Regions from separate parts of the Paenibacillus vortex V453 genome, predicted to be linked through region 2. Evidence: riboswitches for the same ligand, from Rfam matches in the RefSeq annotation. Region 2 holds a riboswitch; the other holds the start of a gene.

Region 1 (7,050 bases), on a different contig from region 2:
GATAACGACTATGCCGCCTCCATGACCTGGAACGACCAGACGCTGAGACTGACGATCCGGTTGACGGAGACGCCGTTCTATTTAACCACGGATTGTACCTTCAATGAGGAGGGGATTCATCTCGCTTACTGGATGAACCAATCGTTTCAGGGCAAAGTGGTCCGGGAGATTAACGGCAAGGCCAAGGCGTAGAACATGTGATTTTTGCTTTTCTCCAAACGGATATGATGTGGTCGTCATCAGACCAATGGGCTAAAGTTTAATCAACCTGGCCTTTTACAGACTGAAATTATGTAAAAAGCTGAACTAGATGATGCTAGTTCAGCTTTTTCAGTATATTCTTATACCTTCTTGGTTCGAGTCGGCTGGGTTTAGAGTATCGTTAACTACAATTAATCAGCTTCTGTATCCATTTGATCGTTATTTCATCTTTGACCTCTAGGCTCCAATCAGTCGGAAAGCACAAATATTGTTCTTCTTCGGGCATTTTAGGCAGCTGAGAATGTACAATAATATCAGCGTTACCGTCATGATTGTAGTATTGAGGAAAGCGGTATTCCTGGCCTTCAAGTGACCGATACACATAAAAACTGAACTCAATATCACCCACTACACAGAACGCATGACCTTGAATCCTAGGATCGCACCAGACATGGGTGCCTTTCAGCTTGCTTAATGAAAGCAGGAAGCCGTTCTTTTGAGCTTCCGTCAAATGAAAGTCGTCCAAATAATACCTGGACGATATTCGATCAAAATTCGTATCGATAATCTGGTAGTTTAGAATAACTTCGGCGCCTTTTTTAAGAACGGTATTAAAATAATCTTTCTGGATTCCGCCCTTATACCTGGATAATCGGCTTTTTACCAAGTAGTCGATATTACTATGGTCTAAATTTCGACCAAACGTTAATAGAAATCGTCTCTTATGCAACTTTACTCTGAACCCCACTTTGGAAGTGAATTATGGTATAAATCAATATTTCCTTTATGATCAGGCCAATCATCTTTTGTATGATAGTGCCACCGAGTATGATTTCTTGATTGGGAAGTAAAGACATCTAGTCTCAAATATTCTGTACCATCTTGACCAAATAAAGAAATAATTTGCTCGCCCTGATTAATCCCGTTCGGTGCGGAAGGTAACTCAGGTCCTTTGTTTCTAGTATAACCATATCTTTCATATTGCGCTTTAATTCCTGGCTCTATTTGAGGCCAAACTTCTCTATCGAAACGATCACCGAGTTGCTGCTGGATTTTCTTTCCCATCTTCTTTTTTACAGCTGCTTTTACTATAGCAGCAACAACCGCCCAAACAATAGGCCAAATCGCCGGTGAAATTTCACTCTGAATACTGGGATCTGACAAGTGACTAATCGTTGAGGTCTGACTATTTGCTATATCTGCAAAAGCAAGTATCAAGGCAAATTCTTTGCTGTACTCGTCGTATTCCTCCATTTTTAATTTTAAATTGTTGTCTGTTTGGATTGCTTCCTCTATGCTTGTAGAATGTTCTTGAATAAATAATAGAAGTTCTTGAATCTCGCTTTCTGATAGTTTTAATTCCTCTTGAGTCTTTTGCAGTTCGCTATGTGCAGGAAGCGCGGATACAGTAATTGCTGCAAATACCGTATTTAATAACATTACCAAAGCCAAAAAAGCGGCTACTTTTTTAATTACTCCCCAAAAACTCAAAAAATCAACCCCTTACTGTTATTTTTTGTAATTAACACGAATAATATATATTAAAATCCTAAAATTTAACAAATGAAAAAAGTTGTGTTTTCTCTAAAAAAATAGTGTGATTATGAATTTATAATAGTAAAAATGGTATATTATAATATTTACAGTTATCTCTTTTACATATGGCGAACTTTTCTACTTCAATTGTCTGCAAATCGAAAAATCAATCGGAACTATAATGATTTTAAAATGCTCAATAAAAGAATCTTCGGCATGCAAAGAAACCTCTCCACTATCGTAATGGAGAGGTTTCTTTGCATGCCGGAAAGCCAGAATCGCTCCGACACGGCCATTGCCTGCGTGATATGTATGTCTTCCTGCATGCCGTCATGATTTTTGCATATGAGTTAAGGTAGAGGTGCATTTGGTTTACCTTACAAAGGGGGCGCATGCATGGACGGAACCGAGTTTTACCGTAAAGTGATCCTGACGGTGTCCGGCAATAAACTCGTGAAGTGGCTGTCGATCAAATACGGAAGGAAATTGGCAGGCCGATTCATTGCCGGCAATACGCTGGATGAGGCCTTGGATGAAATCGAGAGGCTCAATGCGAAGGGCATTCTCGTCACGCTGGATCATCTGGGGGGAGGGCATTACGACGCTGGACGAAGCGGCCGAATACCGCGAGGAATATTTGAAGCTTGTGGAGGGAATCGCACAGCGGGGAGTGCAGTCAAATGTGTCATTGAAACCGACGCAGATGGGCATGGCACTGGACCTTGAGAAGGCTTACGAGAATATCAGGTCGGTGGTGAAAAAGGCGAAAGAGTTTCGCAATTTCGTGCGTCTGGATATGGAGGATTCGCCATATACCCAGGCGACAATCGATATGACGCTGCGGCTCCATAAGGAGGGGCTGCCCAATGTGGGCACCGTGATGCAGGCCTACTTGTTCCGCACGGAGGAAGACGTGCGAAGCCTGATGGAGGCGGGGGTCAATCTGCGCCTGGTAAAGGGGGCATATAAAGAGCCCGGAACCATCGCCTTTCAGCAGAAACGCGAAGTGATCGATAACTATAAAAAATTGATCAAAATGCATTTCGATCAGGGAGCGTACACTGCGATTGCCACGCACGATGACAATATCATCGACTGGGTCAAGGTGTTTGCCGAGCAGAGCCGCATAGAGAAAGAGGATTTCGAATTTCAGATGCTGTACGGGCTGCGAATGAACGATCAGGCTGCGCTTGCAGAGGATGGCTATCGCATCCGTTGTTATATGCCCTACGGGACGATGTGGTACCCGTACTTCACCCGGCGGCTGGCGGAGAAGCCGGCTAACCTCATGATGGTGCTGAAAAATATGTTCAAGTGAGGGGTGTGAACACCGCCCTTACCTTAAAAGAAATAATAAGCTTGCGAGCAATCCATCAGGAAGGACCGCTCCAGCGGGAGGCTGCCTAGGCGTTCGCGAGTTACATGCTGGTGCAGGTTCTTCTCCAGATCGGCTAACGCCGATACGGCGAGCAGCATCCGAGTGGATCCCCATTGCTGCTGCTGCTGAGCATAGCGTATGGCCTCAGTCACGGGCATGCCCCGCAGCCTTGCAAATACAGATGCCCAGCGGACCAGATCTGCGAATTCTCTCGTGCTCGGCAGGGCATATTCCGCATAACCGGCTGCTTCTCCGCAGCTGATTTTGAACAAGCCGCAGTTCCAGCTTCGATCACTCCAGGGGATAAAGCGTTCAGCCGAGCCCCAGTCGAAACGGAACATCTCCATATAGCGGATGGGCTCTTCACATATTGTTGGCGCTGTTTGGATGGCTGTTGCCTGTGCTTCGAATTCGATGAGTTTCGTCATGATCTACGCTCCCTTATAAGATGTTATATGCAAGACAAAAAGGCCTGGTGAGCAGAGAAACCCCGCTCTCCAGGCCTTTTTCCGGTTAGCAGCCGATGAAGCGGCCGCTTTAGCTTGGCTGGATCGTGTTCTCTCTAAATACGCCTACGAGGTTAGCTGTCGGATTCGGGCTTGAGAGCGCCCTACCACAATGCCTGGTCAGGCATCGCGGATTCACCCCATTCACCAACAGAAGTCCTATCGGTGATATTGGTTCCCCCGTCTCCCGATCTGTCGGGAGCTCAGCGTATAACGTGTGTTTCGAATAGATGGATGAATCATACGCCGGAGGCAGCCAAAAGTAAATGACCGTATTTGACGCATACATTCCGAAAATCGATGAAATCCGTAAAAGAAAACGTGTACATTTGGTATTGTCATCTATTATCATGGCAAAATCTCAGTATCTCGATGGATTGCGATAAATTCGAGAAAACAAGAGAAATACATAGTATAAAGCAGTATTCGAGAGATAATGAAGACATACTGGTTAGATCTTGTTCCACATTCAGCCACACGTGTTTCTGAGCTCATTTACATCCCGCACGGCCGGACGTATGATACGAACTATGAATTGACGGATGATTCCAAGAGCAGGGCACAGCGGCAGCCGGTCGATAAGATTCATAAGGATACAAGGCAGTGTGAGAGCTGCGGTGCTCCTTTATGAATGAGAACCTCGGCGAAGGCACCATGGGTCTTCCAGAGGCTCAGGGTCAAGCGACTCTCACGGCTTGACTCTGACGGCTGTACAGTTCTGCCAGGCTTGGAATATAAGTCAATAGCTAATTGAATAACATGCTACTCGTTTTCAATTTTCGCTGAGTCCTTGAATGGAAAAGGAACGGGGGAACCAGTCGGGAGATGAACTTGATCTCTCAGGGGTGAATCCCATAGACAAGATAACGGTCTATGGGTAGGGCGACTCTCACGCCCGAATCCGTCAGCTAACCTCGTAAGCGTATCGAGAGAGGCAACGATTGTCGTGGACTTTAGCCACGGTGTATTTCACCGTGGATGAATAAGAAGCCTGCGGGAAGAGTTCTTCTCCTCCCGCAGGCTTCTTTTTGTTGCCTTCTCTTTCTGAAACTTAGGAGGAGAAACACATGGAGAAACCGCAGGATTTCATCTTGGTATCCGCCCCGAATAAGGCCGGGGAGGAATTTATCCGCCAGCTGATGTACAAACATATTTCGTTTGCAGCTATAGCCAACAATCGGGCCGAGCAGGAGAGGATGATGGAACTGGGCTGCAAAGACATTATTCTGATTGATACCAGAGACGAGTCAACCTGGATCATTCCCGAGTTTCCCGTCAGCAAGGTGTTTCTGTTCGAAAGCAGCTTGAATCTGTGCTGCCGCTATTTGCGGATTTGCCGGACATGGACAACAAAGTCGATTTACGTCATTACCCACTCCAGCAATCCGCGGTTGATATATAAGGGACTGGGCGCCGATGTGGTGCTTCATACGAACCATCATCAGGTATCTTTCCTGATTTCGTCCATTGTCAGCTAGTTGCAGATTTAATGCCAAATACGGTTCGTGGAGGATTGGATTATGCAGGATTTTTATATGGTGCTCATATTAGGAGGGACCTACGGACTGTTCATGCTGTTTATGTCCTGGTGTGGACGCGTGGTTTCAGAACCGGAGGCTGATCAGCCGTGATCATATTATTGGTATGTACGCTCTTTATTTTTCTGTATTTGATTTATGCGCTGGTTCACCCTGAAAAATTCTAGGGGAACCGCTGAAGGAGGAAGGCACTCGTCATGGGCATTATACAAATTGCCATCGTTATTCTGGTTCTGGTGCTGCTGGTTAAGCCGCTCGGAACCTATCTATATCAGGTATTTCGCAATGAAGATAACCGAACCGATAAATGGTTCTCCTGGGCAGAGAAGCCGATATTTGCACTGATTGGCTTGAAAGACCGCAAGGGGATGACCTGGAAAGGGTATGCTCTCAGCTTTGTCATTACGAATATCATACTGGTAGCTTCAGGCTACCTGATTCTGCGGCTGCAAAAGGTACTGCCGTTCAACCCGAACGGAATCGATAATATGGAATCAACCTTGTCATTCAATACGATCATCAGCTTTATGACCAATACGAATCTGCAGCATTACAGCGGAGAGTCGGGGCTATCCTATTTTGCGCAGATGGCTGTCATTACGATGATGATGTTTACATCGGCGGCGACCGGGCTGTGCGTGGCCATCGCTTTTATCCGGGCAGTGACCAGTAAGGGGACAACCGTCGGCAACTTCTTCGAGGACTTTGTGAAGGCTCATATCCGGGTATTCATTCCGGCGGCCTTCATCATTGCAATGGTGCTGGTCGCCCTGCAGGTGCCTCAGACCCTGAAGCCTGCGCTCAGCGTGACCACGATGGAAGGAAGCGAGCAGCAAATTGCGGTAGGTCCGGTGGCTGCTCTTGAATCGATCAAGCATCTGGGCACCAACGGCGGCGGATATATGGGGGTCAATTCGTCCCATCCGTTTGAGAATCCGTCCCCTCTGACCAATGTGATTGAGATCCTGTGCATGTGGAGCCTCGGTGCTGCGCTTCCGTATACATTTGGTTTGTTTGCCAAGAGCCGCAAGCAGGGCTGGATTATATTCTCTGTGATGATGACCTTGTTCATCGGCTTCTTGTCTCTGAACTATGCCGCTGAATCAAACGGCAATCCGGCACTGAACCGACTGGGGATTGATGCATCTCAAGGCAGCATGGAAGGTAAGGAAGTCCGGTTCGGGATCGCCCAGTCCTCGCTGTTTACTACAGTGACGACGGCGGCTACGACCGGTTCAGTTAACAACATGCATGATACACTCACGCCGCTTGGCGGAATTACGCCGCTGTCCCTGATGATGCTGAACTCTGTTTTTGGCGGAAAAGGCGTCGGACTGATGAATATGCTCATGTATGCGATACTGGCTGTGTTCCTGGCCGGGCTTATGGTTGGGCGAACGCCTGAATTTCTGGGCAGAAAAATAGAAGCGCGGGAAATGAAGCTGATCGCCATCGTCATTCTGGTGCACCCATTTATCATTTTGGCTCCGACGGCGCTTGCCCTGATGACGGATGCCGGGCAGGCGGGCATTACCAATGCCGGCTTCCATGGCATCTCACAGGTGTTGTACGAATACACGTCATCCGCAGCCAATAACGGTTCCGGGTTTGAAGGACTTGCAGATAACACGCCGTTCTGGAACATCACAACCGGGCTCGTCATGCTGTTCGGCCGTTATATCTCGATGATCGCTCTGCTGGCGGTCGGCGGTTCACTGATGCGGAAGCAATGGGTACCGGAGACACTCGGGACGTTCCGAACAGACAATAAGCTGTTTGCCGGCATTCTCCTCGCGGTGGTTCTGATCATCGGCGCATTGACTTTCCTGCCTGTGCTGGTGCTCGGCCCGATTGCTGAGCATCTGACGATCCGTTAATTAGAAAAGGTGGC
Region 2 (7,050 bases):
ACAGCGTGAGACAAAATAAAGCGCCGAACGGGAAAAATGAGAAAGCTTCATTTTCTAAACCCATATGGAAACCTCCTTCATTGAGTATTCTGTGAGAAGACGATTTTCCGAAATTCAAAGAATCCGTGCTCCCAAATAAAAGCATAACAAACAAATATCTCAAACGAAGATGTAGAAAGGTCTCAAAATTATAAACAAATCATCACAATACAAAAGCTCGTATAAGCACTGGGACAGAGCGATTCGTAATATTGGGAAATTATAAGGAGCAGCCTTTGTTCTTTAACTTCCTCGCCAACCATCATACCCCTATAAAAATGCATGAAATTAATCGATGACTTTAACCAAGTCAAAGGGGGGATACATAATGAGCTATACCATATTGCAAACTCCAACATGAATGAAGTCAACAAGGTTTGGAGAATGATCGTGTAAGATGAAAAAAACAATACAGAATGATTCTAGCTTTGTTACGCAAATACGATCCCGTACAATATCAAGCCTACGTCTAAGATCAAAACACTCGATTTGATGCAAAGGAACCAATGCAAAATTACAAACTGATGATGATCCGAAATGATATTAAAGGTGAGCTTGAATGGTGAAATAAACCTGCACTAGCCACAACATAATTAAAAAAAGCCGCAATCGCGGCTTTTTTATTATCTCGTCTTATCCAATCAAAATATGATCTTCCGCGTAGCCAATTTTGGATGAACGCTTTTTCTGAGCCAATGCGTAAGCCAGTGTCAAGGGACCCAGCCGTCCGGCAAACATCGTTATGGTTACAATGAATTTCCCCACGGGAGATAATTCGCTTGTCAATCCCATCGACAATCCAGTAGTGCTGAAAGCGGATGTCGCTTCAAACAGCACTTCCAAAAAATGTTCTTCCAGCATTCCTTCTGAAATGGTCAGCAATAGGGAAACTCCCAGCACAACCACCAGAGAACTCATGACAACGGCCAGTGCGCGCATAACGGTTTCGCCTGCTATTTTGCGCTTGAAGGCATGGATTTGACCACCCCCGCGAAAGGTTTGGATCGTAGCTAATATGAGTACAACAAGTGTATTGATCTTAATACCGCCGCCTGTCCCTCCGGAAGCAGCACCAATGAACATCAGAATAATAATGAAGAACTGAGAAGCTGCCAGCATACTGCCGATATCAATCGTATTAAACCCCGAGCTTCGTGGCGTTATGCCTTGAAAAAAAGCAGCCAGTACTTGTTCGCTCCCACTCAATTGGCCAAAGGTTGACGGATTCCAGCTCTCCATAAAGTATATAAATAGAAAACCGAGCAGGGACAGCGTTCCTGTCCCGACCAGAACAACCTTGGAGTGAAGCGAAAGTTTTTTCCATGAACGTTTTTGGAATACATCCACAATGACGATATAGCCGAGACCTCCAATGATAAATAACAGGACAATCGTAATATTGACGATCGGATCGCCAACGAAGGGTGTCAGGCTGTCAGACCACAGGGCGAAACCGGCATTGTTGAATGCGGAAACGGAATGGAAAAGGGCGTAATAGGCCGCCTGCCCCCATCCAAAATCCGATTGCCAACGAAGTGTTAGAACAATCGTTGCCAGTGCTTCAAATGCGAAAGCGATAAGTACCATGTACATTGACAATTTAACCAAACCTTGTGCCGAAGTTGAATAGGTGGTCTGCTGGATGATGAGCCGTTGTTTCAAGCCAATCCTTTTCCCCAAAACAATGGCGACCATGACACCAAAGGTCATAAAGCCAAGTCCGCCAATTTGGATCAACATCATAATGATGACTTGTCCAAAAGTTGAAAACACGCTGCCGGTATCCAAGACAACGAGTCCGTTTACGCATATTGCTGACGTGGCCGTAAATAATGCATCCAGCAGACCAACTGAACTTCCGGTGGAGGAAGAGTGGGGAAGCGCCAGCAATGCGGCTCCGATTAATATCAATGTGAAAAAAACAAGCATGATGAGTTGAGGAGGGCTCATCTTTTTCTTAAGCTTGTTGATGAACAACTCCATTTTGCCAGGAGCGGAATGTTGTGTATTTCGATCGTTTGAATTTATAGAGGGTCTTCTCACAAATTCCACTCCCATTTCTTATTAATCTTCGTCCTTGGCATACATTTCTCTGTTTTGGAATAAAGACGAGTCTATTACTTTTCCGTGACTTATTTTTAGATATTGGACTTCTTGATCTGTTTTTATTTTTAGCAAACCGGTGTCAAAATCGGTATTCAACTCTTTGAAAAATAGTCCGCTGGCTACAGGGTTGCCCCCGGATTCCTTATTACCGATTATATAATGAGGACCCTCTTTGAAAACGGCGACTCGAATCCCTCGTTCATGGGTGTCAGTAATTTGTTCATCCATCCTCTGAACTGCCACGATGTGCAGATCCGTTTCGCCAATCTGGTTTAGGAGTTCGTTGACAAACGACCCGCGCGTAATTTCTTGCCATCGTGTTTGTCCAGACTGCCCGATGATGAGTTGGGTAATATGAAGGTTCTTGGCAGTTTCTGCTATGATTTCGGAAGCCTTGCGATCTTTGTTTGGTTTGACGATAAAGGTTGCCCCATATTCGTCGCATTTCATTTGCCACTCAGCCATATACCTTTCTTGTGTCTGATCAAGCTCATTCTCACGTAAGGGTATAACGCTCAACACAAACAGGGGACACTGAAGCAGATTGGCTAATTCACCGCCTCGGCGGATGAGGCGTTCGCCGTTCGGACCATAATACACGCATACCAGTATTTTTTCGTTGTTCAACAGATAAATCATTCCTTTCTTATTCTTCAGTAGACGGTAATTACCACATTAGCTTAAATTAAAAAGGCCTGGTTGCAGAGATATATCTGCTTCCAGACCTTGGCTGTACGAATTTTGGACAAGTCAAAGTAGAAGAGTGTTCTCTCCCAAGACGCTGACGAGGTTAGCTGTCGGATTCGGGATTGAGAGTTCCCGTTCCTTCTTCATCAGAAAGAATTCACCCCTAAAGCTTAAGCAGCTTTTGTTGGTTCCCCCGTTCCTCATAGAGGATTAAGCGTAATGCGTATAAAATTTATTGTAATAAATATTATGCTAAAATAAGCTAAAAGTAAACAGTCTGCCATGGGCAATGAATGTCATTCATGGGTTGAGGTAGAATTCAATCTTTGTTTTGTATATACTCGTTTCAAGTTATTATTTGATTACACGAAGGTTACTTACATATCCGTACCGTCTTTTTCCTTCACGGGGTTAGCTAATCCAAACTTCTTAACCAATGGTTTGATGGTTAACCCCTGCACGAGAAGTGAGAAAAGGACAACACTAAACGTGAGCACGAGTATATCGTCGCGGCCGGCGAAGGTTGAAGGCAAACTTAAGGCGAGTGCGATGGATAAGCTGCCCTTTAACCCTCCCCAATTCAAAACCATCTTCCATGATGAAGGGAAGGGTCTCAGGAAGTACAGGCTCGCGTAGACGGCCACAGTCCTACCGATGAGAACGATCAGAATGGCGGCACCGATTAACGCCCATTTGTCTGCGAAGTTAATATGTTTGATTTCGAGACCGATCATCAGGAATATCAATGAATTTGCAATCAACGTGATGACGTCCCAGAACGAATTAATGTTCATCTTGGTCGTCTCCGACATCCCGATGCGCGCTCCGTAACTGCCGAAAATCAAGCCGCCCACGACGACGGCAATCACACCGGATACATGGAAATGCTCGGCGATAAAGAAACTTCCGAAGAAGAGGAGCATTGAGAACGCAATCTCCAACGGATAATCGTCATAGAAGCGAATGAGCTGTGAGAATAGATACCCAAGCAAGCCTCCAACTGCGATACCGCCGACACTGAACTTGAGAAAGAGCAATAGGCCGCTGCCTGCTCCCGCCCAGCCCATTTCCATATATGTAAGTAAATAAACGGAGGAGATCTGAAACAACACAACGGCAATTCCGTCATTAAACAACGATTCCCCTTCAATAATCGTCACGATTTTCTTCGGTACGCCTAAAGACTTGAAGATGGAGATGACACTGATCGGATCTGTGGCGCTCATTAAAGCCGCAAAGGTAAATGCAACGACTAAAGGTAATCCCATAAGCCCGTACATGGCAAGAGCAATAAGAAGGAAAGAGAGCAAGGTGCCGCCAAAAGCAAGGGCAAGCACCGGCTTGCCTTGTTCACGAAGATGCGAGAATGGAAGCTTTAGCGTAGCATCCCCGAGAAGGATTGGCAGGAACAGGGAAATAATGATCGCTTGAAACACATTCGATTGGGTGATGAAAGATTCGGCTTCATCCAGCACCGGCACGTGGATCAATCCAAGCAGCAGACCTACGATAACAAGAGCAATAGAGTAGGGCTGATTCATTTTTTTGGCTAACGCGATAACCCCCATCGAAACCGCTAGTAGAATTAACAATTGAACGAATATCTCATTAAAATGATGCATAGAGCCCCCCTCCTTAAAGAAGATAATCTCCAGTTATTGTAACTTAATGACCTCCAAACAACAAATATATTGACAAATGGGAAAAAGAGGGCGTATTTTATGAATATAAAATAAAATTAATCACAGAATCATTCCTATGCTGATTAAGGATGTGAAATACGATATGCCAAAAAAATTCTCTGACGAAGAACGTAAGTGGATTCGAGAAAAACTGCTGGTGGAGGCACGTCAGCATTTCGAAAAGTCTGGTCTCCGTAAAACGAGTGTTGAAGAATTAACGAAGGCGGTCGGCATTGCCCAAGGCTCATTTTACATGTTCTTCGGATCGAAAGAGGAATTGTATTATGAACTGATTCTGGAAGAGGAGGATCGAATCCGCAGTGCGGTTCTAAACTTATTTCCTCCGGAACAGGTCAGCAGCCAGGATAGCATCAAACGGTTTCTCTTGTATTCATTAAGGATGATGGATGAGAGCCCGCTGCTTCGACAGATGATGGATCGGGGGGAGATGGAGCTGTTGTTCAGGAAATTACCGAAGGAACTGCTGGACCGTAACTTTACCGAGGATCAGGATGCGCTCCTGCCAGTGATTGCAGCTTGGCAGAAAGCCGGCATTTTGAACGGTACGGCACCCGAATCCATCGTGGGCATGATCAGATCCTTGGCGTTTCTTACGCTGCACAGAAAAGAGATTGGAGAAGCACCATTTACAGCTACGATCGAACTATTGGTAGAGCTATTATCTGCCGGTATGCTCGCAGTGTCCAAAGGGGCACAAGGAGGTGAGGGATTGTGATCGAAGTAAGCGGGCTTCATTTCACTTATCCCAATCGTAAAGAGCCGACCCTGCAGGGACTTGATTTTGTCATACGGTCTGGAGAAATCTTTGGATTTCTCGGCCCGTCTGGTGCAGGTAAAAGCACAACGCAGAAGCTGCTGATCGGTGTTCTGAAGGGATATCGTGGGAGCATAAAGGTAATGGGAAACGAAATTAAGGAAATCGGTCCGGAATATTACGAGCGAATCGGTGTAGCCTTTGAATTTCCTAACTTCTACAACAAATTTTCGGTTCTCGAAAATTTAAAACTTTTTCGATCTCTTTACAAGGGGAATACGGAAGATCCATTGAGATTGCTTGAACAAGTTGATTTGTCAGATGCAGCCAATATGATGGTTTCACACCTTTCCAAAGGGATGAAGATGAGGCTGAATTTCTGCAGGGCGTTAATGCATGATCCGGATATCCTCTTTCTGGATGAGCCTACCTCCGGATTGGACCCCGTGAATGCGAAACGAATAAAGGAATTGATCCTCGCGAAAAAAGCGGCAGGAAAGACGGTTCTCATAACAACGCACAATATGCAAGCAGCAGAAGAGTTGTGCGATCGGGTTGCATTTATCGTCGACGGCGAGATCAAGTTGGTTGATTCGCCAAGGGAATTGAAACTCCGGAATGGAAGAAGGCTGGTGCGAGTTGAATACCGGAAGGACAGTGAGTTAGAAGAGGCTACATTTCCTCTAGATGATATGGGTCGGAATGACCGATTTCTGAGGCTTATACAGGAGTTCCCACCTGAGACTATTCATTCGCAAGAAGCATCCCTTGAACAAATTTTTATTGAGGTGACAGGGAGGCAGCTTTCATGAGAGGGCTAACCCTTTTTCTTTTTGATCTACGTTTCCAGTGGCGCCATGGCTTTTATTACGTTTATATATTCGTCTGTATCTGTTACTGGATTCTGCTTCGATTCGTTCCTGAGACATATCAGGAGATAACCGCCATCGTGCTAACCTTCAGCGATCCGGCTGCCCTGGGACTTATCATGGCAGGTGGTATGGTCCTGCTGGAGAGAGATCAAGGCGTTCACGACCCGCTGTTTGTAGCGCCGGTGCACTTACGGGATTATTTACTGGCAAAAGCATTCTCGCTGTCGCTGTTATCTCTTGCGGCAGGATGGGTCATTCATATGGCAACCGGTACCATTCCCGATTCACCGTTTGCTTTTTCTACAGGTATTGTCTTAACCTCAACCTTCATGACCTTGTTGTCGATTGGGATTGCGGCACGCCAGCGGACCATTAACGGCTTTATTCTGATGGCACAAGTCTACGCGATACCACTCGTGCTTCCCTTGTTTGGTTTCCTTCAATTGTGGCATACTGACCTGTTTATGTTCCTTCCGACTGAAGGAACACTCCGCTTACTTGTTTCCCCTGGTGACGGCTTATCTGCTGGCAGTGTTCTATTCTCCGTATGTCTTTTATCGCTCTGGAACATTGCTGCTTACTTCTGGGCATACCGTTCCTATACTCGACATGTGCTGATGCGGATAGGCGAGGGAGGGGCCGTACATGGAGAAATATAAATTCCTCATTATGAAGGATCTTCGGCATGCTTGGAAGGATCCTGTTCTGATGGCAGCGTTGATCGGACCGTTAGCGATCCTGTTTCTATCGAGATTCGGCTTTCCTGTTGCCGTTGATTGGCTTGAGGTAAACTATTCCTTTCACTTGGAGCTGTACCGTGGTTTTGCTGCATCGTTATTGGTTGTTACGATCCCAATGCTGACGGGAATGCTTACAGGATTGCTTATGC

Evidence for each region. Region 2 has a riboswitch for cyclic di-AMP ahead of PVOR_RS15560 (universal stress protein). Riboswitches for the same ligand answer to the same signal wherever they lie in the genome.
Region 1: it holds a riboswitch for cyclic di-AMP, as region 2 does, so the genes downstream of both, PVOR_RS03985 (hypothetical protein) here and PVOR_RS15560 (universal stress protein) in region 2, are expected to answer to the same signal.

Annotation. Positions count from the first base shown of each region.
Region 1 covers NZ_ADHJ01000008.1:37,950-44,999, forward strand. Annotated here, with positions in the region: gene PVOR_RS03960 (serine hydrolase domain-containing protein) at 1-192, shown strand, start outside; gene PVOR_RS31320 (hypothetical protein) at 383-712, opposite strand; gene PVOR_RS03970 (YpjP family protein) at 934-1,692, opposite strand; partial or broken gene PVOR_RS03975 (proline dehydrogenase family protein) at 2,134-3,055, shown strand; gene PVOR_RS03980 (hypothetical protein) at 3,079-3,543, opposite strand; cyclic di-AMP (ydaO/yuaA leader) riboswitch at 3,669-3,840, opposite strand; cyclic di-AMP (ydaO/yuaA leader) riboswitch at 4,392-4,560, shown strand; gene PVOR_RS03985 (hypothetical protein) at 4,689-5,099, shown strand; gene PVOR_RS32955 (potassium-transporting ATPase subunit F) at 5,249-5,326, shown strand; gene kdpA (potassium-transporting ATPase subunit KdpA) at 5,357-7,036, shown strand.
Region 2 covers NZ_ADHJ01000025.1:146,592-153,641, reverse strand. Annotated here, with positions in the region: gene PVOR_RS15570 (hypothetical protein) at 1-64, opposite strand, end outside; gene PVOR_RS15565 (TrkH family potassium uptake protein) at 673-1,968, opposite strand; gene PVOR_RS15560 (universal stress protein) at 2,104-2,772, opposite strand; cyclic di-AMP (ydaO/yuaA leader) riboswitch at 2,909-3,059, opposite strand; gene PVOR_RS15555 (cation:proton antiporter) at 3,210-4,454, opposite strand; gene PVOR_RS15550 (TetR/AcrR family transcriptional regulator) at 4,618-5,250, shown strand; gene PVOR_RS15545 (ABC transporter ATP-binding protein) at 5,247-6,101, shown strand; gene PVOR_RS15540 (fluoroquinolone export ABC transporter permease subunit) at 6,098-6,820, shown strand; gene PVOR_RS15535 (hypothetical protein) at 6,807-7,050, shown strand, end outside.